DNA from 2 places in the Shewanella sp. SM95 genome. Region 2 is predicted to be linked to the other one. Evidence: predicted binding sites of a transcription regulator. Region 2 holds the regulator's gene; the other holds the start of a gene.
The links. The regulator ArgR, encoded in region 2, controls arginine synthesis, uptake and breakdown. The targets are predictions, from matches to a motif close to ANTGAATANNTATTCANT.

Region 1 (16,729 bases), on a different contig from region 2:
GCCCCAATCATGTTTTTACCAAGAGGATGGTTAACAGCCGTTTTACCGCCGACGGAAGAATCCACCTGCGACAATAAAGTTGTCGGAATTTGAATAAAATCGATCCCACGTTGATAACATGCCGCGGCAAAGCCCGTCATATCACCAATCACGCCGCCACCCAAAGCCACCAGCACAGAATCTCGACCATAGTTTTGCTGCAGCAATGCAGTAAAAATAGTATCTAGATGTGCTAAGTCTTTGAATTGTTCGCCATCGGGAAGGATAACACTCTCGACCTCACCAAACGAAGCCATCGTCTCTTGTATCTGTTTAAGATACAAAGGCGCGACAGTTTCATTGGTGACGATAAGAATACGTTTTTTAAGCAGGTAGCGAGACAAAGTCTCGCCATCACTCATCAAATTCTGGCCAATGTAAATGGGATAACTACGTACACCTAAATCAACCTGAATTTGCTTCATAAATTCTGCCTAAAAACCTAATTGCTCAATGATCTGATTTGCGACGATCTTTGCGCTTTGATCATCGGTTTTGACAATCACATCGGCAATTTCTTCGTACAATGGATTACGGATCTCTGCAAGATTCTCCAACACTTCTCGAGGATCATCCACTTGCAATAATGGGCGTCGCTTGTCTCTTTGAGTACGAGCAACCTGTTTGTCGATAGTGGTTTCCAGGTAAACCACAATGCCACGAGCAGACAGATGATTACGGATATCTTTGCTTTGTACTGAACCACCACCGGTGGCAAGGACGATACCTTGTTTCTCAGACAAATCAGCAATAACCTGAGCTTCACGACGACGGAAGCCTTCTTCACCTTCGACGTCAAACACCCAAGCAATATCAGCGCCTGTGCGTTGTTCAATCTCTTGATCCGAATCGTGGAATTCTAAATGCAGCATTTGCGCCAGATGGCGACCAATTGTGCTTTTACCTGCGCCCATAGGGCCTACCAGAAAAATATTACGTTTTTCAGCCATTTCTTGTACGTCTGAATCTTATTGAAAAGTATGCCTATATCGACTCAACATCAAGCCGACCTATATGTTACCTTGCTCTTATGAGACTTGACCGAGGATTATCTCAGCTTAGGGTCTACTATGGCAAGCCATGTGCGCTATTTATGCAAAGAATTGTATTCCAGTAATAATAAAGCCAGCAATCACTGCTGGCTTTAGTCGATACATAGCAAGTGCTTAGATCTTCTCACCGACTATTTTGGGGGTTACGAAAATAAGTAGCTCTTGGCGCTCATTTTTGTCTGTTGTGTTCCTAAACAGGAAACCGACTAAGGGAATGTCACCGAGAATAGGGACTTTACTCACACGGCTGATCAAGTTTTGCTGATAAATACCACCAAGGACTATGGTTTCACCGTTATCAACTAGCACTTGAGTGCCAATACGCTGGGTATCGATGGCGACAGCGGGGCCCGTTGGTGTGTCAACCGTCTTGCCCTGAGAGTCTTGGGTGATTTCCAAATCTAAAATAACGCGGTTATCAGGTGTAATTTGTGGTGTAACTCGCAAGGACAACACGGCTTTCTTAAAAGTGACCGAGGTTGCACCGCTTGAAGTCGACTGCACATAAGGGATCTCCACACCCTGCTCAATATAAGCCGCCTTTTGGTTAGAGGTGGTAATACGAGGGCTGGCGATAATTTCACCCTTATTTTCTTGCTCTAACGCACTCAATTCCAAATCAAGAATAGTACCATCTGCCAACTTAGCAACGTGGAATGCGATACTTGTTGGATTGGTCACTGCCGCAGGCAAATTAACGTTTAAACGTTGGTCTGGAGTTGGAATGATGCCGTTGGCAATACTCTGAGCACCTTCTAATGTACCAGAGGTTCCCTTACTGCCCTGCTGATCCGTTACGCCCCAACGTATGCCTAAGTCTTCAGAGACATCATCTTTGACCGTTACCATACGTGACTCGATCAGTACTTGACGAATAGGGATATCGAGTACTTCGACTAAACGATGGATGTTCTCAATCGTTTCTGCCGTATCTTTCACGAGTACAGTGTTGGTACGTTCATCGACCGCAACTGAGCCGCGTGGCGATAGTAAGCTAGAATCTGCGCTTTTCAGCAGCTCAGCAATGTCGATCGCTTTGGCATAGTTAATTTGCAAGTACTCAGAATACAAAGGTGCTAACTCTTTAACTTCTTGCCTATTTTTGAGATTTTGGCTTTCACGAATAGCCAACTCTTCGCTCGGTGCCACCATTAAGATGTTGCCTTCGATACGCTTATCTAGGCCTTTGGTTTGTAGAATCAAATCTAATGCTTGGTCCCAGGGCACATCGTCCAACCTCAAGGTGATGTTGCCTTCAACAGTATCACTCGTGACTAAGTTAAAATTGTTATAGTCAGCAATGATCTGCAAAACAGTACGTACAGGGATATTTTGAAAGTTAAGCGATAAAGTACGGCCATTGTATTTTTTAACATCTTTCTTGGCGGCAACTCTCTCAACTTTATTCATAGAGAGTCTAAAGAGATTATCCTCTTGCTTATAACTGAACTCATATTCACCAGCAATATCAACTAAAATGCGCGTTGTTAGATCTTCTTTAAATGTCTCGAAGCTTTTTACTGGCGTTGAAAAATCTTTCACATCCATAACATAAAGCAGATCACTATTAATATCAGTGTTATATAACTTAACTTCGAGTTTAGCGCCCACTTGCTCAACGTTAACGGCAACAGAGCGGTTATTCAAATAGACCAATAACTCACCGCCACCATTTTCATTACGACGAAAATCGATATTTTTAATGCTATTAACGAAGGGATTTTCTGCCTGAGTCTGAGCGCCTGCAACCTCATCATTAATAGTGAGTCGATATGAGTTGCCCATGACTGAACCTTGGTAAGGTTTCACTTTGGACATACCTAAGGTGACTTTAAGACGAGTATCTTGCTGCTCAGTCATCATGTCAGTTACACCGACTTGATTAATGGGTAAGCGATCCTTAGATAAACCAGAAATACTATTATCAAAGGTTAATACGAGCTCTGCAGGCGAGGCATTAGAGTCAATAACTGGCGGAGTGACCGCTTCTTCAAATACCAACTCTAGCTCTAACTGGTGGTCAACCAAGGCATGGTACTTAACATCCATTAATCGGTTTGCAGCATAACTCGATGGCAAAATTCCAAATACCAATGCGATCCCAATAACAGACTTGATTAAGCCTGAAGAAATTAACGGGACTTTTATCGCGGCAGAAGATTTCATTATTCCCTCATCCTTCGCTCGTTATTCTCCAGAAAGTTCTAAATTGCTCGTCCTTTCGGACCAACAACCTGAACCATCTGGAATTAATTCTACTACTTCGACATTTTGTGAAGTAACTTTAGAAATGCGTCCATTAAACAGACCTAAATACTCACCAACGCCCATCCGATAAACACTGCCGTCATTTGTTTCAACTAACGCCCAAGTTGTATCGGCTTCACTTAAGGTGCCACGCATTTTTAAATTATCTAAAGGATAAGTTTCTAATCGTCCTTTTCGACGCTTTAAGTCCGGTTGTAAACAATCTTTGCTGGTATCAACAACTTCTTCCGTTAACTCACGCGAAGGTGGTACAAAAGGGCTACGCATTAATTCGGCTTGATAGGCAAAATGCTCAAATCTTGGCGGCTCTTTCAAGGGCGGGATATGAGCAACGTGTTGCGCTTTGGTTGTAGTAACAAATAGCTCTAAATCACTACGATCGCCAACACAACCCATTAAAAAAAGACTCAAGGCTAACAAAGGTAAGAATTTCATTATTTCTTCCCCTTATTAGCAGGTTTTTCTGGCGGTAATTCAGCCCCTTCTTTAAAGCGGTATGTCTTGGCTAAGATATCCATTGCTAAGTTGCCGGCTTCATCTCGCTTAATGGTGAAATCATGGAGGCTAACGATACGCGGCAGCTTAGCGACACCACTCACCATACTACCTAGCTGATGGTAATCTCCCGTCACAGACATTTTAATTGGAAACTCAATATAGAAATCCCGCTGAATTTCGGCCTCCCAATTCAAACTATTAATTTTGAGTCCTGCATCCGTAGCGACAAAAGTTAAATCGTCTAGCAAACCTGGCATTTCATTTTCAGAGGGCAGCATCTTCAGTAACTCTGCAAACTGCACTTCCATCGTCGCTAGCTGCTCTCGGTAGAGTTTTAAATTTGCCGCAAGTTGATACTTATTCTTGAAATCATCTCTGAGCTGCACTTCTTTATCTTGCTCTGCGGTATAAATATCTACCGAATCGGAGACGACCAAGAAATATCCCGCAGCAAAAACACAGAGTGCTAAAAGGATCGCAAAAAAGGTTTTAACTTGATTTGGCCAACCACCAATATTTTCAAAGTCGATATCATTAAATTGACTTAGATCGAGTTTCATTTACTCGCTCCTTTTGTCATTTTCTCAGGCTCATCTACACTCGCGCCTTTAATAGTGACTCTCAAACTAAAACGCTGTAATTGCCGTAACTCTTCATTTTGGGTCACGATCGATTGCATATTAGGATCGGTTAACCATTCGGAAGTTTTCACTTTTCGCATCATGTTGGCGACGTTATTGTTCGATTCACTACGCCCTTCAATCAGCAACAAACTGCCCTTTTTCTCTAGGCTAGACAGATATATTCCTGGAGGTACAATTCGAACAAGCTCATCTAATACGTGAGTAGGCAAATTACGGGATTGCTGTAGATTAAGAATAATTTCTGTACGCCGCTCAATATCTTTCTTACGTTCAGTAATTTTCTTGATCTCAGAAATTTGTGTTTCAAGCAGACTGATTTCCGATTGCAAATAAGCGTTACGTGCTTTTTGCTCATCTGTCATAACATCTAATAAAGATACTGCGACATAGACTAAAATCGCCGACGCTAAAAATACTGCCGCTAAAATACCAATATAGTCGCGCTTTTGTTTTTCTCTCGCCTCTTCTCGCCAAGGGAGTAGGTTTATGTTCGCCATTGACCGTAACTCCTCAATGCTAAGCCACAAGCAACCATATATTTGCTGATTGTAGGTTGCAGCGCACTTTTAACCGACTCATCGGCATGCAAACACCCTTGAAAAGGATCGGCGATAATAGTGTGAACACCCAATTCATTCGTCAGTAAATTAGCCATACCTTCTAATTTAGATGTTCCACCGCATAATACGAGGTAGTCGACTTTATCTTTACCGCTGGAAGTGCAATAAATCTGCAGCGTACGTTTTATTTGTTGTAATAGCTGAGTTTGAAAAGGTGACAAAACTTCAAACATATAATTTCGTGGTAAGTCGCCTTCAATCTTTGCTTTCTCAGCTTGATCATAAGACATGCCATAGAAGGATAATATCGACTGAGTAAATTGCTCACCACCGAAAGCTTGCTCACGAATAAAAGTCGTCTCACCCGATTCAACCACAGAGAAAGTCGTCATATTCGCGCCGATATCAACCATAGCGACGGCTTTATGTTTCGCTCCTTCTGGAAGCTGAGCCAGAATTAACTCGGCAGCTCGACCTAAAGCGTAACCTTCAACATCCACCACTTTAGCCTCAAGTTCCACGCTATCCAGCGCATCGACTCTGACATCAATATTATCAGTGCGGCATGCGCTCAACAGCACATCAACTTTAGTAGGATCGGTACTGTTTACGTTTAGCGTTTCAAAATCTATGCTAACTTCATCGAGTGAATACGGAATAAGGTTATCGGCTTCAATTTCTATCTGTGCCTCCATTTCTTCCTCACTAAGGGAGGCATCCATGTAGATCACTTTCGTCATCACAGCAGAACCCGAAACAGAAACAGCGGCATATTTAACGGATTTAGGCAGGCTACGTTTTATTTGCTTAAGGCATTCAACAACGGCATCAGCATCACGAATATCATGATCGTTAACGGCCCCCTTCTTAATGGGTACCGCGGCATGACTCAATATTTTGTATCCGTCAGCAGTCTTACTCAACAAAATGGCCTTAACTTCATGGGAACCGATATCGATTCCCACCATCTGCGGAGCCTGACGCTTCCATAAATTTGAAAGCATATCCATTGTCACTTTTTTATTTATATTTCAGTAAAAGAGATTAGCACAAAATCAACTTGTTATACTTACTTGTATCGAATGTTTCATCATTTTACAAATGCTATTTTGTGAGTCTCACGTTTTTACTTCACCAAGACGTGTGCGCCTTATATACTGTCGCACTTAACAGAACATTAGGATAAATTTTGGTGAAGTGGTTAAAACGTATTGTTATAGCACTATTCAGTCTAGCCCTTTTGGGCGTAGGCGCCATTGTGGCAGCATACTTTTATGTTTTGCCGGATTTACCGGATGTTTCAACACTAAAAAATGTGCAACTTCAAACACCTTTACGTATTTACAGTAGTGACGGCAAACTTATTTCTCAATTCGGTGAGAAACGTCGCATTCCACTAACGTTAGACGAAGTGCCAAAACCTCTGCTACAGGCGTTTATCGCAACCGAAGATGCCCGCTTTTATGAACATGGTGGTATAGACCCTGTTGGCGTGCTTCGCGCCGCATTAGTGATGTTGACCACTGGTGAGAAAAAGCAAGGTGCGAGTACGATTACCATGCAAGTCGCACGTAACTTCTTCTTAACCCGAGATAAGACTATTATTCGTAAAGTGAAGGAGATTTTTATCTCCTATCATATTGAAGAGTTACTCACCAAAGATGAAATTTTAGAGCTCTACGTAAACCGCATTTACTTAGGCCAACGGGCCTACGGTGTTGGGGCTGCTGCGCAAGTGTATTTCGGTAAAAACGTGCAGGAACTCAGCTTATCTGAACTGGCCGTTATTGCAGGCCTACCCAAGGCGCCCTCTACACTCAATCCAATCACGTCACCTTCGCGTGCATTAGCTCGCCGTAATGTCGTCCTCATGCGGATGAATGAAGTCGGCTACATCAGCCAAACCGAATACCAAGCGGCACTACAAGAGCAATTGGTAGCCAGATATCATGGCGCTGAAATTGATCTCTATGCCCCTTATATTTCTGAAATGGCTCGGGATTACATGGTACAGAAGTACGGTGAAGAAGAAGCCTATACCAATGGCTACAACGTCTATACGACTATCTCATCGGATCTACAACTTAAAGCTCAACAGGCACTGCGTAATAACGTCTATGCCTATGATGAACGCCATGGCTACCGTGGTCCTGCTGCCGTGTTGTGGACGGACGAAAAACCTGAATCTGCTCAAATCAAAACTGAACTAGCCAAGATTGCTTCAGTACAAGAATTGCAACCCGCCGCAGTCATCAGCATTGCAGATCAGCAAGCAAGTATAATGACCGCCAAAGGCGAAACTAAAGTCATTACTTGGGATGGATTGAAGTGGGCACGTAAGTTTATTACTGATAAGCGTCAAGGCAGTGTACCGAAATCAGCTTCTGACATACTCAAGGTCGGCGAGCGTATTTGGATCCGTGATAACGGCCAATATTTGCAACTATCGCAAGTACCAGAAGTCGCCAGCGCAACAGTATCACTCGACCCCAAAAATGGTGCTATTCGCACTTTAGTTGGTGGTTATAGCTTTAGCCAAAGCCAATACAACCGAGTGACTCAAGCGAAACGTCAATTAGGTTCGAATATTAAACCTTTCATCTATGCCGCAGCATTAGAGAAAGGCTTTACCTTAGCGACCCTCATAGACAATGCGCCAATTAATAAACCCGATATCAGCCAAGGCACTGCATGGCGCCCTAAAAACTCACCCGATATCTATGGAGGCCCCACTCGTTTACGTGTGGGTTTAGCGCAATCTATTAACGTTATGTCTGTGCGTGCAATGCGACATGTCGGACTCGACGAAACCATTGCTCAACTCGTTGAATTTGGTTTTGATCCTAACGACTTACCTCGCAACGAATCGATTGCATTAGGTTCGTCTTCAGTCACGCCATTGCAAGTGGTTACTGCATTTAACGTATTTGCTAACGGCGGTTTCTTACTCGAACCTTTCTATATTGATCGCGTAGAAGATGCTTACGGCAATGTTATCGAAAAAGCGAACCCTACATTGGCCTGTAAGCCTAGCCAAAGTCTTAACCAACCAGTTACACCGAGCGATCCTGTGGCGTTCAGCGTAAGTGGAGACTCTGGTGCTGAGCCTAGTGCACCTGTTGCGCAGTGTTTCGATCAAACCGGTCGCTACGCTCCGCAAATTATTTCAGAGCAAACGGCATTCCTCATTACCGAAGCACTGAAGAGCGTGATCTGGGGCGGCGGCGATTGGAGTAAAGGCACGGGTTGGCAAGGTACGGCTTGGCGCGCAGCAAAATTGATTAAGCGCCATGATATTGCAGGTAAAACGGGTACCACAAACGAATCGCGCGACACTTGGTTCAGTGGTTTTAGCCCAGTCATCACTAGCACTTTCTGGGTCGGTTTCGACGATCACGGTCGCCAACTGGGCAGAACCGCATGGAATGCAAACGGCGAAAAAGATCAGATAACTGGCGCCGAAGCGGGTGCGAAAACAGCAGGTCCAGGCTGGAACGAGTTTATGAACAGTGTCTTACAAGGCACTCCTGAGACAACCTCGATTCCGCCAGAAGGCATAGTTTCGGTACGCATTGATTTAGCGACGGGTAAACTTACTCGAAAAACCGACTATACCAGTGCGTTCGAGTACTTTATTTCAGGTACAGAGCCGAAGGAATACATCAGCGAAACTCAGGATGAAAACAATTTATTCATCGATGCACCAACCGATGATTTATTCCAATAAACAAATGCTAAAAATTCATTACCACTAATTGTGGCCCAATAAAAAACGCGACATTAGGTCGCGTTTTTTATTGGCTTGAATTGTGGATTTGAATAACTCGCTAACGTACTTTCTTGGCCGCAATCGCCTGCTGAATTTGTGGCAATGCAGTACCACCGAGCACGTCACGTTTCGCTAAACAAGCTTCAATAGTCAGGTTTGGATAGACATCATCTTCAATGATAGCGGCAAAAGTTTTTAATTCGGCCAAGGAGAAATCCTCAAGCGGAATTTGCTTCGCTATCGCAGCAACCACGACTTCACCCACAACATGGTGCGCCTCACGGAAAGGCATGCCTTTAGACACGAGATAATCCGCAAGCTCAGTAGAATTTGCATAACCTTGCTGTGCCGCTAACAGCGCATTAGGGCGATTGACCTTCAAACCTGACAACACTAACGCCGCCATATCGAGGCAAATTGCCCAACTATCGACCACGTCAAACAGGCCTTCTTTATCTTCCTGCATATCTTTGTTGTACGCCAAAGGTAGCGCTTTCATCGTAGTGAGAATGCCCACTAAGCTGCCATAAACCCGGCCAGTTTTGCCACGGATAAGCTCTAATGCGTCTGGATTTTTCTTCTGTGGCATCAGGGATGAACCCGAAGTTACTTCATCACTCAGGGAAATAAAATTTGCCTCACCCGAGTTAAAGAAGATCAGATCTTCGGCCATACGGCTTAAGTGCATCATGCTGATCGATGCGGTTGAACAAAGCTCTACCACGTGATCTCTGTCTGATACGCTATCTAAGCTATTCAGCGTTGGCGAGGCAAAATTCAGCGCCGCGGCCAGAGCATGTCGATCCATCTTATAAGCTGTGCCCGCAAGGGCGCCTGAACCTAATGGACAGGTATTCGCGCGGGTTAACGCATCGGCTAAACGGCTGATATCCCGCTCAGTCATTTCCACATACGCTAAACACCAGTGACCAAATGTCACAGGTTGCGCGCGCTGCAAGTGAGTATAACCCGGCATTACCGCATCAAATTCACGCTCAGCCAACGCCAGTAATTCAGCATGTAAACCTTGAAGGCGCGCGAGTAATGCTTTGCCTTCGGATTGACACCAAAGCTTTAAATCGGTGGCAACTTGATCGTTACGACTACGACCAGTGTGCAATTTCTTACCGAGATCGCCCACTTTGGCAATCAAGGCCGACTCGACGAAACTGTGAATATCTTCAGCGCCCGAGGCGAGAATAATCGCCGGATCGCCCTGCACTTCCACCAGCAAATCATTGAGCGCTTTTTTCAAGTCGCTGCATTCAGTTGCCGAGATAATTCCCACGCTGGCAATCGCATCCGCCCAAGCAATGGAGCCGACCACATCCTGTTCGAACAAGCGATAATCCACGGGTAACGAATCGTTGAATAATTTGAATAGCGCGCTCGTTTCGCCCTGAAATCTTCCACCCCATAAAGCCATGCTAACTCCCCTTACTCACTGCTTATTTGAAATCGACTCATCTGAATCAAAAACTCAATCAAAACCTAAAAACAAAAAAGGGCGCTAGGCGCCCTTTTAAACGACCTATTACTTAGACTTTACATCATTAGCGTTGAGTGCGCGGATGCGGCTCGCTAATGAGTACAGGCGGATAAAGCCTTCTGCATGTTTTTGATCGTAAACTTGATCTTCACCAAAGGTGGCAAACGCTTCAGAGTACAAGCTGTTAGGTGAACGTTTCTTCACTGCGCTCGCTTGGCCTTTGTAGAGTTTTACCACAACTTCACCGTTAACTGATTCAGCCAGTGACTCAGATGCTGCCAGCAGTGACTTACACAGTGGCGTGAACCAACGGCCGTCATACACTAAATGCGCCATTTGTGCGGCAACTTGCTCACGCCAGTTACGGCTAGTCTTGTCGAGTACAAGCTCTTCAATTGCACGTAGTGCTGCGAACATCACAGTGCCGCCGGGTGTTTCGTAACAACCGCGAGACTTCATGCCGACTAAACGGTTTTCGGTAATGTCGATACGACCCACACCGTGTGGCGCAGCAATGGCGTTTAATGTCATCAGTGCAGCATAAGGCGTTAGGGCTTCACCATTCACTTTAGTGATACGGCCATGTTCTACTTCTAGCGACACATATTCAGGCTTGTTCGGTGCATCTTCAGGATCGGCAGTCAGTGTCCATACGCCTTTGCTTGGCTCGTTCCATGGATCTTCTAACTCACCACCTTCATGGGAAATATGGAAAGCGTTGGCATCACGGCTATAGATTTTAGTCGCTGACGCTGACGTCTTGATGTCACGTTCAGCTAAATAGGCCAGCAGATCTTCACGGCTCTGCATAGTCCATTCACGCCATGGTGCAATCACTTTTAAATCAGGTGCTAATGCGGCGAAGCAACCTTCGAAACGCACTTGGTCGTTCCCTTTACCAGTACAACCGTGGCACAGAGCATCTGCGCCCACTTTACGAGCCACTTCAACTTGCGCTTTAGCAATGATAGGACGCGCCATTGACGTACCGAGTAAATAAGTGCCTTCGTAAATCGCACCGCTCGCAATCGTTGGGTAGATATAGTCTTTAACGAATTCTTCTTTTAGATCGACGATATGACATTCAGAAGCACCTGAAGCTAAAGCTTTTTCAGTCAAGCCAACCAGCTCTTCTTCGCCTTGGCCGACGTCGGCGCAGAATGCGATGATTTCGCAGTTATCGTAGTTTTCTTTTAACCAAGGAATAATGGCCGAGGTATCTAGACCACCTGAATAGGCTAAAACCACTTTTTTCACGCCAGTATTTTTTATCTCGATAGACATCTTAAATTCCTATGACTCGTTTCTCTCAAGGAGAAAACAGGCTGCTAAACAGGGTTAATTTAACTAAATAAGGTTACCAGTACCGCATTTTGGGCATGCATCCGATTTTCGGCTTGTTGCAGAATTAAGGATCCTGCACCGTCCATCACTTCATCTGTTACTTCTACACCACGGTGGGCGGGCAAACAATGCATAAAGAAGTTAGCGCCCGCTTTCGCCATCAAAGCTTTGTTTACTTGGTATGGTGCAAACTTCGCTTTGATATCCGACAAAGGCGTTGGGTCGCCCATGGAAATCCAAGTATCGGTATAAATCGCATCGTGGCCTTCAATCGCATCGATATCTGAGGTCAGCACTATCTTGCCGCCATATCGTTTGGCGAGCTCTTGCACTTCTGCCACTACGTAGCCATCAGGAAAGTGACCCGCTGGGCAGATCACTGTCATGGTGGCACCGAGAATAGCCGCACAGTACATCAGCGAGTTAGTGACATTATTACCATCACCAACATAAGCTAATTTAGCTTTACTGACATCCTCAAACTGCTCTGCCAGAGTTAAAAAGTCAGCTAAGGCTTGGCAAGGATGATAAAGATCCGACAGCGCATTGATCACGGGCACTGAGCCGAACTCGGCTAATTGTTCAATGGTGGTGTGTGAATAGGTTCTCGCCACAATTGCGTCGGCCCAACATGACAGGTTAGAAGCAAAGTCAGCAACCGATTCCCGTTTTCCCAGTTCACCATTTTGCTGGTCTAGGTATAAACAGTGGCCACCGAGCTTATTAATACCGATATCAAAGCTAACGCGTGTTCTGAGTGAGGGCTTTTCAAATAACATCACCACACTCTTGCCATCCAGCGCATGACGATACTCAGCCGGATTGGCTTTGATCGTTTTTGCCAAGGCAATTAGATCCTGTAACTGCTGCTGGGTTAAGTCTTTTATCGATAGTAAATGCTTCATAACCTACTCCACTTATGGTTGGATTTGTGTTCCTACGGCTTCACCTTTTGCTAATGCGATTAATTGGCTTGCATCACGCCACGAGGCAACTTGTACCGCCTGCCCCATCCACTGTGCTACTTCGAGCGCAGCTTCAACTTTGACCTTCATTCCCTTTTCGATCACACCTTGCTTAACAAGGTCTGCTATCTGCTTGCCATTTAAACTATGGATGAGCTGGCCTTTACCATCGAGCACCCCAGAAACATCCGACAGCAGCACTAACTTGCCGCCCACTAATTTAGCTAAGGCCGTCGCCGCTTGGTCAGCATTGACGTTAAGCATTTGACCATCGTCCATCATGGCGATAGAGCTACAAATCGGCATCCAACCTTGCTCGAGGATAAACTTAAGATAAGTGCCATCGTTTGGCGTGACTTCGCCAACAAGGCCTAAACGCTCATCTTTAATCTTAGCCGAAACAGTATTGCCATCGGCAAGACTCATACCCACACTCACAATGCCAGCCTTAGTCGCTGCGCCTTGAAGGATTTTGTTCGAAGTGCCAGCAAGTGCGCCGGCAATAATCGGCATTTGCTCTGGCGGAGTCACACGTAAACCTTCTAACTTGACGGTCTCCATACCATTAGCCGCTAACTGCTCATCCACCAGACAGCCGCCGCCATGTACCATCAACACTTGCTGACCATTGGCTAACATAGCCGCAGCCGTATCCATCAATCGCGCCATCCCCATTTCACATTGCAGCAGCGCGCCGCCCACTTTAAGCACTAATACTGAGTTGTTTGTAGACATCTTGACGACTCTCTTAAATAAGGATGAACAATTAAAGGTTAAAATGAATCTTTATGCATTGCAGCGCTTGGCTGGCAGCACCTTTCATCAAGTTATCGATGGCACTGGCTACCACTAAGTAACCGCTATTCTCATCAAACTTCCAACCTAAGTGGCAGTTAGGTGTCAGCACCACATCGTCCACTTTCGGGAACTGATTGTGCTTTACAGTTACCAATGGCGCCTTGTCATACACACTATAGGCCGCGGCCACATCGGCAGTCGTAGTGCCTGGTTTTAGCTGTACGGTAATGGTCGCTAAAATGCCACGCTTAAAGTTACCAAGGTGCGGTGTAAATATCACTTCTTGGCCAAGCTGAGTGGCGATCTCGGGTTGATGTCTGTGGCCTAATACGCCGTAAGGTGTCAGGCTCACTTCACAAAAACTGGTGTGTAACTGCGCTTTACGGCCCGCCCCTGTTACGCCGCTCACGGCATTGATTACCGGATAAGCCGATGTCAGTAAACTCGCTAGCGGTTTTAACGCTGTCAATGATGCGGTCGGGTAACAACCTGGCACGGCAATCATCTTAGTCGCAGCGATTTCTTTAGTATTCCATTCGGCAAGGCCATACACGGCTTTGGCTAAAACTTCAGGATATTCATGCTCAAAGCCATACCACTTCGGATATTGCGCCACATCACTGAAACGATAGGCACCGCTTAAATCGAATACCGCTAACCCTTGGCTATAAAACCAAGCCGCTAAATGCAGGCTCACCGAGTGCTCAGTCGCTAACACCACGGCATCGGCTTCGGCAACGATTTTTACCTTAGCTTCATCGGACAATGGCGACAGCGTTAATGCGATATGGCTATAGCTAGGATACAAATCCGCTAAAGGCTTACCTTTATCTAAACTGTTTTCAGAAACATACAACCCTTGAATCGTCAGTTCTGCTTCTGCATGGATTAAAGCGGTCAATTGCGCGCCTGTGTAACCACTGGCACCAATAATGGCGATATTTTTCATGTTTTTTGTCTTATTAACCGAATCAAAGAAACTTAAAGAGTAGATGAATAGCTTACACGCAACCGCGCATATCTATGATGACAAGACTATCGTCGCAGGAAATCGTAATAGGTTGTTATTTTATTCACTGTCAGGCTAATACTGTACATCATGATATTCACTCTACAGGTCACAGGGGGTGACTCATCTCAACTGATGGCTAGACTACCACAAAGATCTACTTATGCAATATATGTGAATATATATTTTTAATTTATTTTCATATTTTAAGCTCAAACTGGGATATCGAAAACACGCCGCCCACTCAGCTAACTCGTTAATAACTCAGTTATCCAGGGTCAATATGAGCCAAATCAGTCCTTTTCATTAACAGCTAAGATACATGTCTGCAAAGCATAAAATGATGCACTTCATATTCACTTGCACTAATCATCAAAAAATATTGCGTGACTTCGCATTTCTATTGAATATTCTTCATCAAATACCGTGATTGGTTGCATATCGGATAAGCCAGTCGTATAAGTTATAAGTTCTGCTGTTGACCATAGCCCCAAGTGATAGGTATTGTGCTAACGGGCTAAATGCACAGCGGAATTTTCATGTTTTTCTATTCGGAGTAACTATGTCAGTAACCATGGCAGACAATATGACAGATATGTATGCGTCATTAAGATCGAACGTGAGTATGTTAGGCCAAATCCTTGGCGATACTATGCGTACCCATCTTGGGGACTCTTTTCTTGAGAAGGTTGAACAGATCCGTAAGCTTGCCAAAGACTCACGCCGAGGCGACCAAGCCGCCAGAGAGCAAATGCTCGAGTTACTGACAGCTTTGCCAGACGAAGAATTAGTCCCTTTTGCAAAAGCTTTTAACCAATTTCTTAACTTAGCTAACTTATCCGAGCAATTTCATACTATCAGTCGTAATTGCGACGAACTTGTCTGCGTGCCAGACCCAGTGGAACAACTTCTAGGACGCATGCTCAATGGTCGTGTCGACCAAGCTAAAATGCTCGACTGTCTAAAAACACTGGATATTGATCTGGTGCTAACAGCGCACCCCACTGAAATATCCCGTCGCACCCTGATCCAAAAATACGCCGCCATTGTCGACTGCTTAACAGAGCAAGAAAACGACCAACTGTCGGATAGAGAACGTCAACAGATCAATCTGCGCCTGCGTCAATTAATTGCGCAAATATGGCACACCAATGAGATCCGCCGCGAGCGCCCAACTCCAGTAGATGAGGCTCGCTGGGGATTATCCACCATTGAAGAGTCACTCTGGCATGCGGTGCCTGACTTCTTAAGACAACTTAACGATCGAGTGCAGCAACGCACAGGGCAGCAATTACCGATTGATATAGCGCCAGTGCGCTTTTCAAGCTGGATGGGCGGCGATCGCGACGGCAACCCGTTTGTAACTGCCAAAGTCACCCAAGAGGTGCTCGATCGTAACCGCCATGCAGCCGCCAGATTATTCTTAAAAGATATCGTGCTGCTGGTCGGTGAACTGTCGATGGAAGAAGCCAATGATGAGTTAAAGGCTTATACCAATAACAGCTGCGAACCTTACCGCCACGTGCTGCGATCTATTCGTCAAAGACTGCGTGACACCATAGATTATTTAAATGCGCGCATCGAAGGCCACAATCCTGAAGTCGATAAGTCGAGCCTGATTTGGCAAGAAAGCGATCTCAAAGCACCGTTAGAAATGCTTTATAAGAGTTTGACCGACTGCGGTATGCGCTTAATTGCCAACGGTTTATTGCTCGACATTCTCCGCCGTCTCGCCTGTTTTGGCATTCATATGCTCAGGCTCGACATTCGCCAAGACGCCAGCCGTCACAGCGATGTGCTCGCCGAGTTAACTCGCTATCTCGGCATGGGTGATTTCAACCATTGGGATGAAACCGAGAAGCAAGCCTTCTTATTACGTGAACTCAGCAACCGTCGTCCACTGATCCCAAGTAACTGGCAACCCTCGGCCGATGTGGCCGAAGTGCTTAATACCTGTCGTTTGATTGCTAAACATCCGGTAAAAGCACTCGGATCCTATGTGATTTCGATGGCGGGTAAACCATCAGATGTCTTAACGGTTTTACTGTTACTCAAAGAAACGGGCTGTTCGCACCCAATGCGTGTAGTACCGCTGTTTGAAACCTTAAGTGACTTAAACAACGCCGCGGCCTGTATTACCGATTTGCTCGATATCGACTGGTATCGTGGTTATACCAAAGGCATGCAAGAAGTCATGATTGGTTACTCTGACTCAGCTAAAGATGCCGGCGTAATGGCGGCGGCTTGGGCTCAGTATCACGCTCAAGAGCAGTTAGTGGCGGTCTGTAAACAAG
Region 2 (16,729 bases):
ACGCCCTTAGTGGCGTTTGATTTAATGGGCAATCGCATGGGCATGGGCGGCGGTTATTACGATAGGACGCTGGCGAACTGGCAGCTTAAGGGTAAACCTTTGCCTATGGGTTACGCCCACGACTGTCAGCAAGTGACGAGTTTACCCTGCGAGTATTGGGATGTGCCTTTACCGTTCATCATCACCCCAAGTCGGGTACTGACATTTTGAAAAGAAGGTACAAGAAACTAGAAGCTAGAGCGCTTCGCTGCTAGAAAAAGCAGAGCGTCGCTCCATAACTGCTCCTGCACTCTTTCTATTAAAGAATTCTACCTCCTACATCTGACCACTATGGAGGGTGAAAATGTCATATTTGGTATGAAACAAAATAGATCATGCAGTCGTTCGCTCCTTCTAGAATCTAGATTCTAGAGCCTTCTCTACCTTAAATGCCGGCCACCATCAACATTATGGCAACGACCGGTGACGTAGCGGCTATTCAGCAGATATTCCACTAAGTCGATAATTTCCTCATTTCCCGCCTCTTTCGGCAACAGCGCTTTGGTTAAGGTTTTTTGCTGATAGGCAGCGTCATCACCCGCATTAAATAGGATCATCGCTGGCGCAATCGAATTCACTTTGACCTCGGGCGCAAACTTGGCGGCAAAGGATAGCGTCATATTGTGCAGCGCGGCTTTACTGGCGGCATAGGCGATATGCTTCTGACTGCCCTTCTCTGCCACATAGTCAGTAATATGAATCACATCACTGCCGCCGATTTCATCGCCAGCAGCCGCACGTAGCTGCGCCTCTAAGGCCAAGTTCAACTGATAGGGCACGCTCACATGCACTTGCATCATCCGCTGCAGCACTTGGCTCGGTGCAAAAGTGGCACTCTTGAAAGGCTCATTCTTTGTAAGCACAGGATCCGGCAGCCAGTCCGAGGCATTGTGAATAATGGCGCGAATTTGCGGCAGCTTAGCTAACTCATCAATCAAGGATCGCACTTGAGTATCGTCATAAAAATCACAGGGATACAGAGTCGCACCTAAGGCGTTCAGCTCATCTATGCTAGCGTAATGGCTGCGATAGGTACCAATCACCTGCTGACCTTGGGCGAGAAAATGTTTGGCTAAGGCGTAACCGATACGCTTACCCACGCCTGTGATTATGATGGGAGATGTCATACCTATCCTTTTGAGTCGTTATTGGTCAGGCTTTACCTTGTTCGCTTAAAAATCAGCAATCAAGTTAAACTGATGAATAACCAAGATGTTACTGCACTCATTTGAATTTAACCTAACAAAAAGCCCAATGAGATGCTGATCCGTTCTACAATCGCTTCGATCTAAACCCCTTTATTCTGCGTATAGGGTAGAAGAAAACCAAGCTTGAGTACTCAAGCCAAGAGCTTAGACCAAGTATTGTGATCAAGTCATCAGAGGTGATACCGATGGAACTGCGGATTTTTTACGATGGTAATTGTCCATTATGTCGCGCCGAAATGCGTCAACTGAAGGCGCGCGATCCGAAGAACTTGATTGCGCTTGAGGATTTAAATGCGCCAGACTTTAGTGAGCGCTTCAGCCATATCAATAAAGACTACGCCAATACGATTCTACATGGCGAAACCGCAACGGGCGAAGTGTTACTCGGGTTAGATGTCACTTGTAAAGCGTGGGCACTGACAGGGACGCGCGCCTGGATCCAACTGTTACGCCTGCCCGTGATTAAAACTGTGGCCGATTGGTGCTATCTAAGATTCGCAAAACACAGATACCGCATCTCCTATTTACTGACGGGCAAAGCCCGCTGCGATGATAACTGCCAAATTCCCACTAAGCGCCGCTGATCGACTGAATTCGCTTGGTAAAATGTAAAACCCAGGCATAAAAAAACGGAGCTCATGGCTCCGTTTTTAATTCGTCATAATCTAAAAAGATTATCCGAAATATTATTTAACGAAATCAACGCCTAGTTTGATATCGCCTTTCAGCGTATCTAACATAGAATCACGAGCGTTAGCTTCGAATGCACTCACTTCACCGTAAGGCAGTACTTTTTCAATACCGTTTTTGCCTAACAGCACAGGTTGTGCGAAGAATTCAGCATGCTCGCTGCCGCCGTCAACATAGGCGCATTCAACGATGTTAGCTTCACCTTGCAGACCACGAACCAGAGACAGACCGAAACGGCAAGCCGCTTGACCCATAGACAGAGTCGCGCTTCCGCCACCGGCTTTAGCTTCAACCACTTCGGTACCCGCGTTTTGGATGCGAGTCGTCAAACTTGCCACTTCTTCGTCAGTGAAAGTCGCGCCTTCAACTTGAGACAGTAATGGCAGAATGGTCACGCCGCTGTGGCCGCCGATCACATTCACTTTAACGTCAGCAACGTTCAGGCCTTTTAATTCGGCGATGAAGGTTTCAGAACGGATCACGTCTAATGTCGTGATACCGAACAGACGGTTCTTATCATAAACACCCGCTTTTTTCATCACTTCTGCAGCGATAGCTACAGTCGTGTTGACGGGGTTAGTGATAATGCCAACCAAAGCCGTAGGGCAAGTTGCCGCTACTTTTTCGATCAGGTTGCGAACGATACCGGCATTAATATTGAACAGATCTGAACGATCCATACCAGGCTTACGTGCAACACCAGCAGAAATTAGAACAACGTCAGCACCCACTAGGGCAGGCGTTGGATCTTCACCAGCAAAACCTTTTATTTCAACAGCAGTTGGAATGTGGCTCAAGTCAACCGCAACACCCGGAGTTACCGGTGCGATATCATATAGAGACAATTGTGAACCCGCAGGCAATTGAGTTTTTAACAGTAGGGCAAGAGCCTGGCCGATACCACCAGCAGCACCAAGTACAGCAACTTTCATAGTTATCTCCGTTATTTCTCGGATATGTGTGACATGGATCTAATTTGCGTTGGCGTCACATTACTGGAATGTCACAACAATTTCAATTATCCCTTAGTCGTGGGACAAAAGAATTCCGGAATAACGTAGAAGCAATGTAGAACAATTACTCAAATTGGGATTTTTACGCCCCCTACAAACGCTTAACCACTGAGAGCTAGTGAATTTTTATTCAACCAATCTGGTTATTTGTTGACAATTTTTCTAAAAATATTCAAAATGGGCCTGTTTTTTTGAATAACGAATAATAATATTATGCAAACGACCAAGAATCAGGATGACCTTGTTAGAATTTTTAAGTCGATTTTAAAAGAAGAGCGCTTTGGCTCTCAGAGTGAAATCGTCACCGCCTTGCAAGCTGAAGGCTTTGGTAATATTAACCAATCGAAAGTGTCACGCATGCTCAGCAAGTTCGGCGCAGTGCGGACTCGCAACGCTAAGCAAGAGATGGTGTATTGCTTACCAGCCGAATTAGGCGTACCCACCGCGGGTAGCCCACTGAAGAATTTGGTACTCGACGTCGATCACAACCAAGCTATGATCGTCGTGCGAACTAGCCCAGGTGCCGCGCAGCTGATTGCCCGCTTGTTGGATTCTATCGGTAAACCAGAAGGCATTTTGGGTACGATTGCCGGTGACGACACTATCTTTATTTGCCCATCGAGCATCCAAGATATCGCCGATACCTTAGAAACCATCAAATCTTTATTCAATTACGCAGAATAAAAAAACAGGTCAGTGAGCTGACCTGTTCTATTTTATCTGTACATTTTGAAGTGCAATATAGCGCTGGGTATTTGGCCATTGTCCCGATTACGTTACACATTCCAGCACAATATCTAACTCACAATATCTAACTCACAATATCTAACTCACAATATCTAACTCAACTATAACGATATCAGTAAGCCACACTGATGCGCTGGTTTGGGTGAGCGCCCTTTTCGGCTTCATCTACCATGGCTTTTGCGTAATCGGTTACAGAGATACGGCTTTGACCATTAGCATCGGTAAAGAAGCTGTCGCCACCAAGACGGTACGGGCTTTCACTCTCACCGGGATAAATCTCAGCCGCTGGGCTCACAAAGGTCCAATTGATTGCCGTTTGCGCCGCACGGAATACCTTCAAGGCTTCACCCTGAGCTAACGCCTCATCTTTATATACTGCGGGGAAATCTGGGCTAGAGACCAGCGTCACACCCGGCGCCACTTCTAAACTCCCAGCACCACCGACCCACAATAAACGTGGCACGTTAGCGTTAGGCAGCACATCCAGTAAATGCTGAACCGTACTCGCCACTAGACCATGATTTTGTTGGGCGCGGCCACCAACGGCGGCAATCACGACATCTACGCCAGCAAAGGTATCGGCGACCAATGGCTGCTCTAAATCCACGGCACGTACTACTACGTCAGCCACGGATAACTTGCTTGGGTCACGCACTAACGCTGTCACTTGATGTCCACGACTCTGTGCTTCTTTTAAAATTGCACCACCGATCCAACCCGTTGCACCTAAAATTGCGATTTTCATTTCATTGTCTCACTCAGATGATTTACATTGGAACCAGTTTACTTGCAGTTTTTCACCTAATAAACATCAATAATTGAGCATGATTGTTTCAATATAGGATACTAATGTGGATAAAATTGCCGCAATACGCAGTTTCGTCGAAGTCGCAAACTGTGGCAGCTTTACCAAAGCTGCCGAACATTTAGACCTCAGCCGCCTGCAGGTTTCCCGTCATATTCAAGAAGTGGAGCAGTGGTTGAGTTTACGCTTATTACACCGCACCACGCGCAGCGCCAGCTTGACTTTGCAGGGTGAGGAAGCGCTACAATTTTGCCAGCGGATCTTAAGTGAAGTTGCGGCCATGGAGAGCCGTGCCCACAGCCATAACAGTGAACTGGTAGGCAGTATTCGTATCGCTACGCCTATTGGCCTTGGGCAGCACAGTCTGTTTGATGTCGTCGATCGCTTTATTAAAATTCATCCTAAGGTCAACATTCAACTGGTGATGTCGGACAGTTTTGCGCAATTGGTAGATGAGAGAGTCGACGTGGCGCTACGTTATACCGAGCAGCCCGATGAGAATCTCATAGCTCGGCGTTTGATGACCATAGATGCAGTACTTTGCGCGGCGCCGAGCTATCTTGATAGCGCAACGCCACTCCTCGAACCCATAGATCTGCTGGCCCACAACTGCCTCATACACTCAGCGCAACAAAACTGGCCTTTTCTAAAAGAACTGCAAGCTGAGCACGTCAAAGTTACAGGGAATCTTAGGGCTAACGATATGGGAGTGTTGGTCAGTGCGGCGCTACGTGGACATGGCATAGTGCGTTTACCCTGTGACTTGGCTAACCAATACCTTGCCAGTGGTCAGCTCAAAGAAGTCTTACCCGAATTTACGACACCAGGCCAAACCCTGTGGGCGGTATATTTGTCCCGCAGTTATCAGCAAAATCTAGTGCGCGCCTTTATCGATTTCACCGCCCTGCAATGGCAGCTCGATATCAAAAAATGGGTTCCCGCGCATTAGCATAAAAAAACGCACTTAGGCGTTAGCTTAAGTGCGTCTCGATTGATACTAATTCGGCTTGATTATAGAAAGCTTATTCGTCGAACTGCAGCATAAAATCCAATGCAGGGGCAAAGAAAGATGAACCTGTCATCGCCTTAGTAAAATGCATCAAGTGATCATGATTGCCTGCGCCATCACCAAACATCATGCTATGCAGCATCTTTTCAAAATGTTCTGGCGTGCGGCAGTTAGAGATAAACATTAATCCCTGCTCCTTCAGCGAACCATAGGGCATACTCTGACGCAGGATCTCCATTGACTTACCATCGGCATCTTTAAGATTAACGCGCTTGATATGGCTGGTCAGTGGCTTATCTTCAGATTCATACTCGATATTATCTTGCTTAGTTCGACCGATTATATCCTCTTGTTTTTTAACTGGTAACCTATGCCACTTACTTAAGTTATGGGCATATTTTTGCACATGAATATAGCTGCCACCCTTAAACTCAGGATCCTCATCACCCACAAGTGCCACTTCCTGGCGGTGGCGCCCCTTAGGGTTTTCGGTGCCATCGACAAAACCAGTCAAATCACGGCTATCCATAAATCTAAAGCCACGCTCTTCTTCAACTAACTCCACTAAGTCTTCAAACATTTGGCTGATTTCATTCGCCACTAAATGCAGAATGTCGTAACGATCACTGCGAATATGCACGAATAAATCATATTCAATTGCAGGCGCTTCACGACTGCCCACTTGCATCGCAGGGAAAGGTTTAAGCAGTTCAGGGCGAGCAGTAGGATAGAGGCTATCCCAATAATTAGCACCAATACCAACAAAACCATTGAATGCACTGTCGGAATATTGATCTGTCAGCTCATAAATATACTGCGCAACGTTGGCAAGACAGGGACGTAATTGCGACTCGACATTGTCATTGGCATTAAACATCAAATAGACACTGTGTAAGTTCCCCTCTGCACACACACCCAACTGTTCACGCGGCATATTTTGAATATCCATTTGGTTATCACCCTTTTTCTAAATTCATTTTCGGCAATATTATCCGCAACTTTACCTAAAAATGACATTAACTAACGCACAGTTTGCTCTGATCTGTTTATGATAATGCCAATAGCGGAGCATTATCCCACCCCAGACCCTTAAACATAAAAATTGACGAGACCATTAAAGTCTCGCCAATCAGTTAAATCGAATCCATGACGTCAGGTTCACTCAGTATTGAGCTTACCTTAGCATTTATCTTAGTGTTAATAGCCTGCGGCGTGACCATCCTTGCGACTCTCAGAGGCCGCACGATATACGCCAGTTTCGGCATTAAATCCAATGGCTTGATAGCCACCAAACTCCCCAAGTCCATCACGCAGCACATGGCCTTTCTTAATCAACTCACGACGGGTTTCTACCGGAAAACCTGATTCCAGACTGACGTAGCCACCATCATTCATCACTTCGCCAGTGGGCTCGGTTGACCCCATATGCAAAATTCTGGGGGCATCGCCCGCTTCTTGCAAGTTCATTTTAAAATCAATCAGATTCATTACAATCTGCGCGTGCATTTGTGGTTGAGTCGCGCCGCCCATCACCCCAAAGCTCAGCCAAGGTTTACCGTCTTTGGTCACAAAAGCCGGAATGATGGTATGGAATGGACGCTTGCCCGGTGCGTAGGTATTAAAACGCCCTTCCGTTAAATCAAACATCTGCCCGCGGTCTTGCAGCACAAAGCCGAGATCCGGCGGTGTCATCCCTGAACCCATACCACGGTAATTACTCTGAATGAGTGACACCATGTTGCCATCTTTGTCGGCGGTAGTCAGGTACACAGTATCGCCATGTTGCAACGCTGGATTACCCGCATCGACACTTTTGGCGGCTTTTGTAAGGTCAATCAACTTAGCGCGATCATAGTTATATTTCTGTGAGATAAGCTCGGTAACGGGCACTTTATTAAAGGCCATGTCGGCATAAAACTTAGCTCTGTCAGCAAAGGCGAGTTTCTTTGCTTCGACAAATAAATGGACATATTCAGGACTATTAAAGCCCATGGCAGCCACATTAAAGGGTTCCATGGTTTTTAAGATTTGTAGCGCCGCAATGCCTTGACCATTAGGTGGCAGTTCCCACACATCGTAACCACGGTAGTTCACCGAAACGGGATCTATCCAGTCGCTAGTATGGCTCGCTAAGTCATCATAACTTAAATAACCACCTTGGGATTTCATGTACTTATCGATACTTTTGGCGATATCACCTTTATAGAAAGCATCGCGGCCGCCCTTAGCAATTTTCTCATAGGTGTTAGCAAGCGCGGGATTTTTAAAGATTTCCCCTACGGTAGGCATCTTACCATTAGGCATATAGGTTTCTTTAAAACCGGGGAATTTAGCCAGTTTTTTACCACTGCCATCAAGGTAATAGGCAATCAACTCTGACACAGGGAAACCATCACGGGCGTAATGAATGGCAGGCGCGAGGTTATCGGCCATAGCTAATTTACCAAACTTATTATGCAGCTCGTACCAACCGTCAACAGTACCCGGTACAGAAACTGGCAAAGGTCCAAGCGGCGGTAAATAGTCTAATCCGAGGGATTTAAGCTTTTCTAAACTTAAGGATTTGGGACTGCGCCCCGATGCATTAAGACCATAGAGGCGTTTATCTTTTGCGCTCCAGACGATAGCAAATAAGTCCCCGCCGACACCCGAGCCCGTTGGCTCGACTAACCCTAACATGGCGTTAGCGGCAATCGCTGCATCGACCGCACTGCCGCCCTGTTTGAGTATATCAATAGCGACTTGCGTGGCTAAAGGCTGACTGGTCGCCGCCATCCCTTGGGTTGCATACACTTCTGATCGCGTTGCGAAGGCTTTACCTGTGATCCTATCCATGGCCATCACTCCTGAAGACGATATTGCCGTTGCTACAATAACGAGGGTGCAAATTGAATTTATTGTTTTTATCATAATTCCTCCAAAACCGGAGGATAAAAGTAGCAAGGATGGTCGAAAATATCACCAACCAATACCGCATAGACCCAAGTTTAACGTAAGCAAAAATGTCGTACTTTAGTTGGCTATGCTATATCAGCATTGAATAAATACTCATCGCTTAGATTGGGTCCCCACAGTTTGAATATGCTGAAGATTCAAACAGCACAAGCGAATGCGGCTCAGTCGTTACCCCAACCTTTTGACCAATACTTAGCTGCATCATTTGGCTACGCACCTCCACATAATAAGCATGGGAAGCGGCCTCAATTTTGACCCAATAATGACAAAAGGCGCCTAAGAAACGTCGCTCAGTGATAGTACCAACGCCCTGTTCATCGGCGCTGAGCGTCAATTGCTGTGGTCGCAAGAATACTGTTCCGCTGAACTCGCTCGGCAAATTTAATGGCGTGAGGCTGGTTAAATGACCTATGGGAGTGACAACACTGTGCCCATCAAACACTGCTGCAGGTAAGTAATTACCGCTACCTAAAAAGTCCGCCACATAGCGGCTGTTTGGGGCGGCATATAAAGCTTCGGCACTACCATGCTGCACTATGATGCCTTGATTAAAGATGGCTAAAGTATCTGCAAATACAAAGGCTTCATCCTTGCTATGAGTAACAAACACCGCGCTGACATTACGCTGTTTTAAGATGCTGCGAATTTCCGCCATCATCTCGTAGCGCACTTGGGCATCAATATTGGAAAAAGGCTCATCGAGCAGCAATAACTGCGGCTCATAGGCAAGTGCCCGCGCAATCGAAACTCGCTGCTGCTGACCGCCAGATAATTCATGGGGATAGCGCTGTGCCAACCCTTCAAGTTTGACCAAAGCTAGCATTTCATCCAAACGTGCCTGACGTTCTGCGCCCGACAATCTAGCCACCCCAAAGAGGATATTTTCCGCCACAGTCAAATGAGGGAAAAGCGCATAGTCTTGAAAAATCATGCCGATGCCGCGCTGCTCGCTAGGTACAAACGGGCTATCGCCACTCACTATGCGGCCATTAATCTGGATTTCACCTTGGCTTATGGCCTGTAATCCAGCAACTGCACGCAATAAGGTCGTCTTGCCACAACCGCTTGGGCCTAACAACGCCAGGATTTCCCCTTGGGCGAGCGTTAAACTCAAACCTTTAAGTACTTGCTGGCCCTGATAATCGCTATGAATTTGCTTAAGCTTGAGCGTACTTGTCATCAGCTGTGATGCTCCAATGAACGGTTTAAATAAATAAGCGGCACTAAACCCACCAGTACAATCACAATAGCAGCTAATGCGCCGTGCTCGAGTTTTTCATCGGACGCAAACTGGAATACATAAGTTGCAAGATTCTCAAAGCCGATAGGCCGCAGCAATAACGCAGCGGGCAGTTCCTTCATGCTTTCGATAAACACCAATAAAGCGCCCGCAAATAATCCCTTAGCAAGTAAAGGCAAATGCACCCGCCGCAAAAGTTGCCTAGGAGTTTGCCCCATGGTCAGGCTCACCATGTCTAGCGATGGCGAGATGCGTTTATAACTGCTTTCAACACTGCCAATCGCAATTGCCACGAAACGCACACAAAAAGCAAAAATCAATGCCATCACACTGCCTGTTAGGATAAGACCAGGACCTGCTATGCCGACAAGATCCGCCAGATCGTTAATCGCAAAATCTAGCATAGTTAAAGGCACTAATACCCCAATAGCCAGCACAGTGCCTGGTAAGGCGTAGCCCGTCGAAGCTAACCGTGAGGGCAAAGCATCACTCTGTCTTGGGCTTATCCGGCGAACAAACATAAGCAGTAAAGCGATTAAGCAACAGAGTAAACTGGTGATCAGCGCAAGACTGAGGCTGTTAAGACTCAATTGCAAAAAACTCTTATCCCAGCTTTGTTCAAAGTAACCAATCGCATAGGATAATAAAATCCCGAAAGGTAACAGAAAGGCTAATAGCAATAGCATGCCGCAAAAGCTGAGTGCGACCAAGGTTTGAGTCATCGAGAGTCGATACAAGTCAGTGACTTGTATACGTGATTGTTTTTGGAATAACTGCTGTTTACGACGGGCAAAACGCTCAAATCCAATCAGGCTAAACACTACCAGCAAGATAATCGCCGATAACTTAGCGGCGGCGGTCAAATTGCCATAACCCAACCAAGTGTCGTACACGGCTGTCGTTAAGGTAGGCACTGCAAAATAGTTAACCGTTGCAAAATCAGCGGCCGTCTCCATCGCCACTAAAGCCACCCCAACGGCGAGCGCAGGCCTTGCCATAGGCAAAGATAAACGCCAAAAACTTTGCCACGGTGAACAGCCCATAATGCGCGAAGCATGGGCCAAACTTAAGGATTGCTCCATAAAAGCGGTACGCGCCAAGAGATAAATATAGGGAAACAATACCAGCGACAACATACACGCCGCGCCGCCTAAAGTACGAATATCGGGGAAGAAATAATCCTGCGGTGAGTCCCAGCCAAATATCGAACGAAGACCGCGCTGCACTGGCCCCGCATAATCGAGTAAATCGGTATAGACGTAGGCAACAATATACGCAGGCATAGCGAGGGGCAATAATAGCGCCCATTGCAAATATCGCCTGCCTACAAAGTCACAACGAGCCATCAACCAAGCGCAAGGTAACGCGAGTAATAACGCCCCCAGACTCACCCAGAAAATCAGCAATAAACTATTAATGATATATGTCGGCAGAACCGTTGCCATCAAGTGCCCAAACACGGCTTCGTCAGGCTGAAAAGCTTGAAATATCAACGCAAATAGTGGCAATACCAGCAAGGCGGCCACGGCATAACCAGCAAGCGACCAGCTTCTGGCTAATCCTAAAATCATGTCAATCCTTAAAACGTCACAGCGCCAATCACTGGCGCTGATAACCTAAATCTGCATTTTGTCGCTAGCACTGGAGCTAGAGATCAAACTGCACTTCATCTAATAGCTTAACCGCCGCTTGGTGATATTCTGCCAACTTAAAAATGGGCAATTGATCTGACTTAAACTTACCCCATGAAGCCACTAAAGATGAAGGTGCCACATCGGCTTTCACTGGATATTCCATATTCACATCGGCATAGGCCTTCTGAGCAACATCGGCGGATAAGAACTCCATCAATTTGATCGCATTGGCTTTATTAGGCGCATGGCGAGTTAATACCATGCCAGACACATTCACATGGGCACCGCGGTCAGCTTGGTTCGGGAAGTTGAGCGTCACAGCTTCGGCAATCGCCTTTTGCTCAGGATCCTGCAACATATTGCCGTAATAGTAGCTATTACCAATGGCGATCTCACACACACCTTCTTTTACTGCGGCAATTTGCCCCCTGTCGTTCCCCTGAGGTTTGCGGGCTAAATTAGTTTTCACGCCTTGTAACCAAGTTTTTGCCTCAGCTTCACCGTGATGAGCAATCATAGATGCGACTAACGCTATGTTGTATGGATGTTTACCACTGCGAGTACAAATCTTTCCTTTATATTTGGGATCGGCTAATTCTTCATAGGTCAATTGCTGCTGGCCTAAACGATCCTTGGCTGTATAGAGATTTCGCACCCGCATAGTCAGGGCATACCACTGGCCATCGGGATCGCGATACTGCGCAGGAATATTGCTCTCTAGCAGGGGATTTTTGACTGGAGAGGTTAGATCTTTATCCACTAATTCAACTAAACGTGAAAAATCAGACGTCAGCACAAGATCCGCTGGGGATAAACGGCCTTCACGGACGAGACGCTCGGCAATACCGTCTTTAGCAAATACCAAATTCACACCTATGCCAGTTTCTTCGGTGAAACGCGTCAGGATAGGCTCCACCAAGAAAGCTTGACGATAAGAATAAACGGTTAATTTATCATCTGCATTCGCTGAATGCCCAACCGACATTAACCCAACAATAGCCGCGCAAGTTACCCATTTCATTACCGAATTCTCCCCAAAGTGATGACGTGTTCTGCAAAATTAGAACACTAATGCATTAATGATAATGCTTATCAGTTTCGCAAGAGTAATAGATACGGAACTTGAGAGCAAGCAGCTAATTAACTTTATGTTTTTAATGGCATTAATCTGAAAATTTGAGATTATCTCAAATCAAACTAAACTGAACCTTAATTTGATAAAAATGCTTTCAGGAGGCGTTATGTTAACTGTTTTGCTGCTAGGCGTAGCCGCAATTGCGCTATTTGGCTTATTCAAACTCAATAGTCGTCCCAAAAGACATAAACACTCTTCTCAAGCTGCTGATCCCAGCATTAATAAGACTCACAGTTTTCACAGTTTTCACAGTTTTCACAGTTTTCACAGTGTGAGCATTGTGAATAACGGCAGTTGCTGTGAGCAAATTGAAGCGCTTTCTGGAAAACGATTTTTATCGAAAGATGCGCCCGAAATTCCGATGGAAGAATGCACTAAGGCAAACTGCCAATGCCGCTATCAACACCATGAAGACAGGCGACAGCTAGGCAATGATCGCAGAGTAGAATATGGGGTTACTCGTGAGTTATTCGGCGCTTTTGGTGAACAAAATCGCCGTGATAGGCCAAAAGGAAGACGCGCAACCGACGGTTGAGCATCCTCTGCGGATTATTGGGGACGAGTTTGAATAAATGCAGGTAAATCACGCATTTCACTGAACCAAAGTGCTGTCGCAGGTGCAACCTTACGCCAATCTAGCTCTGGATGTCTAAAATCCACATAATCGAGTAAGCAAATCAAGGCTAATTGCGGTGCTTGAATCGTGGTTTGGGTGATCACAGTTTGAAGCTCAATCTGCATAAGGCCGCGCAGCAGTGCTTGTTCAAAACGTGCAGTCCAAAATACTGACCTCACGCCTTCTTCTTCACGCATTTGCTCTTGGCGTAATTTCACCGCGCTATCGATTAAGCCTTTGACTAAAGAATACTGACACTCCAGCACCCAGTTATTATTTGAGATCCCAAACATCTTACGATCGCCAAGCTCTGCATCTAGGTAACGCATGATCACTTCACTATCAAATAGTGCTACACCATCGTTGGTAATAAGACACGGGATCTGTCCTAACGGGTTAGCATCGAGTAATTCTGCGCTGTTTTCAAAGGGATTAACTAACTGCTCTTCAATATTGTTAATCCCTAGATACTGGATTAAGGCTCTTACACAACGGGCATAGGGCGAAGCTTGAGAACTTAACAACTTCATCAAAAATTTCCTTTTGTTTGCATTAAACGCTATGGCTTTTTAGGGGCAAGAACGGAAACAAGTTTACTCTCGCCTTCTATGTAAAATTGAGATTACCAGTATTTTTCAACGGTAATTTGCCCAGGAGCACGGCGTAAATTCTTCACTAACCCTTTATCGAGTAAAGCGGCTTGCGCACCGTTAATCATACCCGGATTGCCGCAGATCATAACTTGAGAGTCAGCTGCGTTTAAGGTTAATCCTGCCTTTTTTTCGATTTCACCCGAGACTATCCCCTCGGGAATGCGGCACTGTAAAGCATCGGCAAAGGGTTTACGGGTCACACTCAAGACTAATGTAAATTGTTCAGGGTATTTGCGTTCTAAATTACGCAGCTTATCAAGATATGCCAAATCCTGTGCCTCGCGCACGCCATACACAAGCACGACTTTTTCAAAACGCTCCCAAGGTTCATCGGTGTCGAGCATAGACAAAAATGGCCCTACTGCTGTTCCTGTGGCTAAAAACCACAAATGCTTCCCTTGGAGTTCACCCTTAGGAATTTCAGCTAAGGTCATAAAACCAGTCGCGGTTGAGGTAATTTCAATTTCATCGCCTATTGCAAGGTTGTGTAATTGAGGCGATAACAGGCCATCCTCTACCGCAACGGCGAGCACCTCTGCATAGGGTTTATCGGGAGAATTAACTAAGGAGTAGGCTCTAGCCACACGCTTATCATCTTGCATTTGACTTAACTTGATAAACTGACCAGGAATAAATGGAGCTAACTCGGCAGCAATGCGCAATGAGAATAACTTATCACTCCAATCAATACGTTCTATCACTTGTCCCCTAATCCACATAACTTGCCCTCAAGCGAAACGTTAAATAGGCTTCCAGCATAGACTTTTTTCTGCACAACAAAAACCCCTTATATAAGGGGCTTATGACTATAACGCTGAATATAGAACTGAAAATACTGAGGTATTAACTCGGACTCTATGCTGTCTCATCAGTCTTCTTGTTAAAGCTATCTCTAAAGGCTTGCAGCCCCTCTTGCACTAAGCTGTAGGTTTTATCGACACCATCGGCAATATCACCCTGCAATACTTTAAGGCCGGACAGAATATCTTTAGCCTCTTTAAAGCCATTGTCGATGGCACCGCCAATAATCCCCATAAAGCTATCGAGTTGATCACTTAGACTCATACCCGAATTTTGTTGTTGGTGAATGCTAAAAAACTGCGTCGCAAAACTCACGATACGATCTGCAGTCGCTTCTGGAGAAGTATCTACGCCATTATCGTAAGCCGTCTGAATCGCGTTCTCGCCCATAGTGGGCGCTAATTCTTTATTAATCGACTCTATCGCTGCGCGATAAAGCAAGGCCATAGACTGATCGCCTGACTTGATATTCACATCTTGCTGTGCCGATAAAATCGCTTGATTCATCAGCTGCTTGCTCGTTTGCTGCGCAGTTTGCTTCGAGGTTACTTCTGTGGCTTTCGCGTCCTTCGAATCACTCACTTCGGTGCCCTTAGACGCCGTGTTTTCAGCATATTTTTTCTGTGGCAAAGGAGTACTTTGCACTTGAGGGGGTTTATTGATTTCCATGATGACTATCCATTCAATTCGGGTCGACTTAATTATCGACCAAAATTTAACCAGCTTTAGTAATTTTTAGAATTGAAGTACCATCTGACCACAAGGCCATGATAAGGCCCACATAAATTAAGTGGGTTCATTCTTTAATAAGGTGCATAAAGCGCCAACCCACCGCAATGCAGATCATTACTATCGCTGAGCTTAGACATAAGCCAATAGAAAAGGATGTTACACCATGGCAGCAGGCCGCAGTTTGAGTCATTTCCGCTTTCACGAGTTTACACTAATCCTTAAGCACTATTTTAAGCATAATCTGGGTATCAATATAAAACGCTTTAGCCTGCTAACAAGCCTCGTCATATTCACTTGCCTCGGCTTTACTCCCATTAGCCAAGCTCATGCGGAGAGCAGACTAATTATTTTAGTCAGACATGCCGAAAAAGCCGACACGCCAGCCAATAACCCGCAGTTATCACCCAAGGGAGAAATACGCGCAGCATCACTGATCACTGCCTTGAGCCGCACGCCGCTGTCGCAACTTATTGCGACTCAATACCTAAGAACCCAACAAACACTCGCGCCCATCGCCGAGGCTCGCCATTTACCTGTGACGATAGTAGAAGCAGCCAAACCTATCGAAGGACATATTCAACACATTGTCGAACAAGTGCATGCTGTAAAGGGCAATACACTCATCGTTGGGCATTCAAACACTGTCCCACTGATCATTAAAGCCCTTGGCGGACCAGAGATCCAAGCGATCAGCGAAGATGACTATAGCCAGCTGTTTTTACTCTCTCTTAATGATGACCAACCTGCGAGCTTGATCGCCACCCGTTACGGACAAGAATAAGGATAAATAACATGAGTGAACTCAATTGGTTTATGTGGGGACTCGATCTATTTTCAGGGCTGTTTTTGATTGTAATAGGACTCGCTGTACTCGCGGTTATTTACATGTATATCGCAGATAAAATGCAGACCAAACAAGCGGTAAGACATAACTACCCAGTAATTGGTCGCTTTCGGTATCTGTTCGAGAAACAAGGCGAGTTCTTTAGACAATACTTTTTCGCCCAAGACAGAGAAGAACTGCCATTCAACCGTGCAGAACGCAGTTGGGTTTACCGCGCGGCTAAAAATGTCGATAGAACTATCGCCTTTGGTTCAACTCGCCCCTTAGATAATGCTGGTACCATTATGTTTATGAATACCGCCTTCCCAACCCAAGATGAAGAGATCACACCCATTCATCCACTGACAATTGGCACCAATTGCCGCCAACCCTATACGACTCAAGCTATTTGTCATATTTCAGCCATGAGCTTTGGGGCTCTATCGCGCCCAGCAATTACCGCCCTTTCCCACGGTGCAGCGCAGGCGGGTTGCTGGCTTAACACAGGTGAAGGCGGCTTGAGCCCTTATCATCTAAAAGGTGGCTGCGATATCGTCTTTCAAATTGGAACAGCCAAATACGGTGTACGTAATGAGCACGGACATTTAGACGATGAAAAGCTCAAGTCG

Region 1: the regulator ArgR is predicted to act here: its motif matches at 14,609-14,626, upstream of argC (N-acetyl-gamma-glutamyl-phosphate reductase).

What each region holds. Positions count from the first base shown of each region.
Region 1 is NZ_JAKKSE010000013.1:3,555-20,283, reverse strand. Features, by position in the region: gene aroB (3-dehydroquinate synthase) at 1-464, opposite strand, end outside; gene aroK (shikimate kinase AroK) at 474-989, opposite strand; gene L5M29_RS14335 (type IV pilus secretin PilQ) at 1,206-3,257, opposite strand; gene L5M29_RS14330 (pilus assembly protein PilP) at 3,279-3,794, opposite strand; gene L5M29_RS14325 (type 4a pilus biogenesis protein PilO) at 3,794-4,417, opposite strand; gene L5M29_RS14320 (PilN domain-containing protein) at 4,414-4,998, opposite strand; gene L5M29_RS14315 (pilus assembly protein PilM) at 4,986-6,065, opposite strand; gene L5M29_RS14310 (penicillin-binding protein 1A) at 6,254-8,788, shown strand; gene argH (argininosuccinate lyase) at 8,889-10,256, opposite strand; gene L5M29_RS14300 (argininosuccinate synthase) at 10,365-11,603, opposite strand; gene L5M29_RS14295 (ornithine carbamoyltransferase) at 11,663-12,568, opposite strand; gene argB (acetylglutamate kinase) at 12,581-13,363, opposite strand; gene argC (N-acetyl-gamma-glutamyl-phosphate reductase) at 13,395-14,375, opposite strand; gene ppc (phosphoenolpyruvate carboxylase) at 14,998-16,729, shown strand, end outside.
Region 2 is NZ_JAKKSE010000008.1:17,745-34,473, forward strand. Features, by position in the region: gene L5M29_RS10690 (5-formyltetrahydrofolate cyclo-ligase) at 1-210, shown strand, start outside; gene folM (dihydromonapterin reductase) at 420-1,166, opposite strand; gene L5M29_RS10700 (thiol-disulfide oxidoreductase DCC family protein) at 1,433-1,831, shown strand; gene mdh (malate dehydrogenase) at 1,934-2,869, opposite strand; gene argR (transcriptional regulator ArgR) at 3,164-3,634, shown strand; gene L5M29_RS10715 (NAD(P)-dependent oxidoreductase) at 3,810-4,442, opposite strand; gene L5M29_RS10720 (LysR family transcriptional regulator) at 4,549-5,451, shown strand; gene L5M29_RS10725 (Dyp-type peroxidase) at 5,525-6,460, opposite strand; gene ggt (gamma-glutamyltransferase) at 6,709-8,421, opposite strand; gene L5M29_RS10735 (ABC transporter ATP-binding protein) at 8,567-9,646, opposite strand; gene L5M29_RS10740 (ABC transporter permease) at 9,646-11,277, opposite strand; gene L5M29_RS10745 (Fe(3+) ABC transporter substrate-binding protein) at 11,354-12,361, opposite strand; gene L5M29_RS10750 (hypothetical protein) at 12,582-13,010, shown strand; gene L5M29_RS10755 (glutathione S-transferase N-terminal domain-containing protein) at 13,025-13,621, opposite strand; gene L5M29_RS10760 (ferredoxin--NADP reductase) at 13,714-14,463, opposite strand; gene L5M29_RS10765 (DUF5610 domain-containing protein) at 14,600-15,214, opposite strand; gene L5M29_RS10770 (SixA phosphatase family protein) at 15,441-16,058, shown strand; gene L5M29_RS10775 (FMN-binding glutamate synthase family protein) at 16,070-16,729, shown strand, end outside.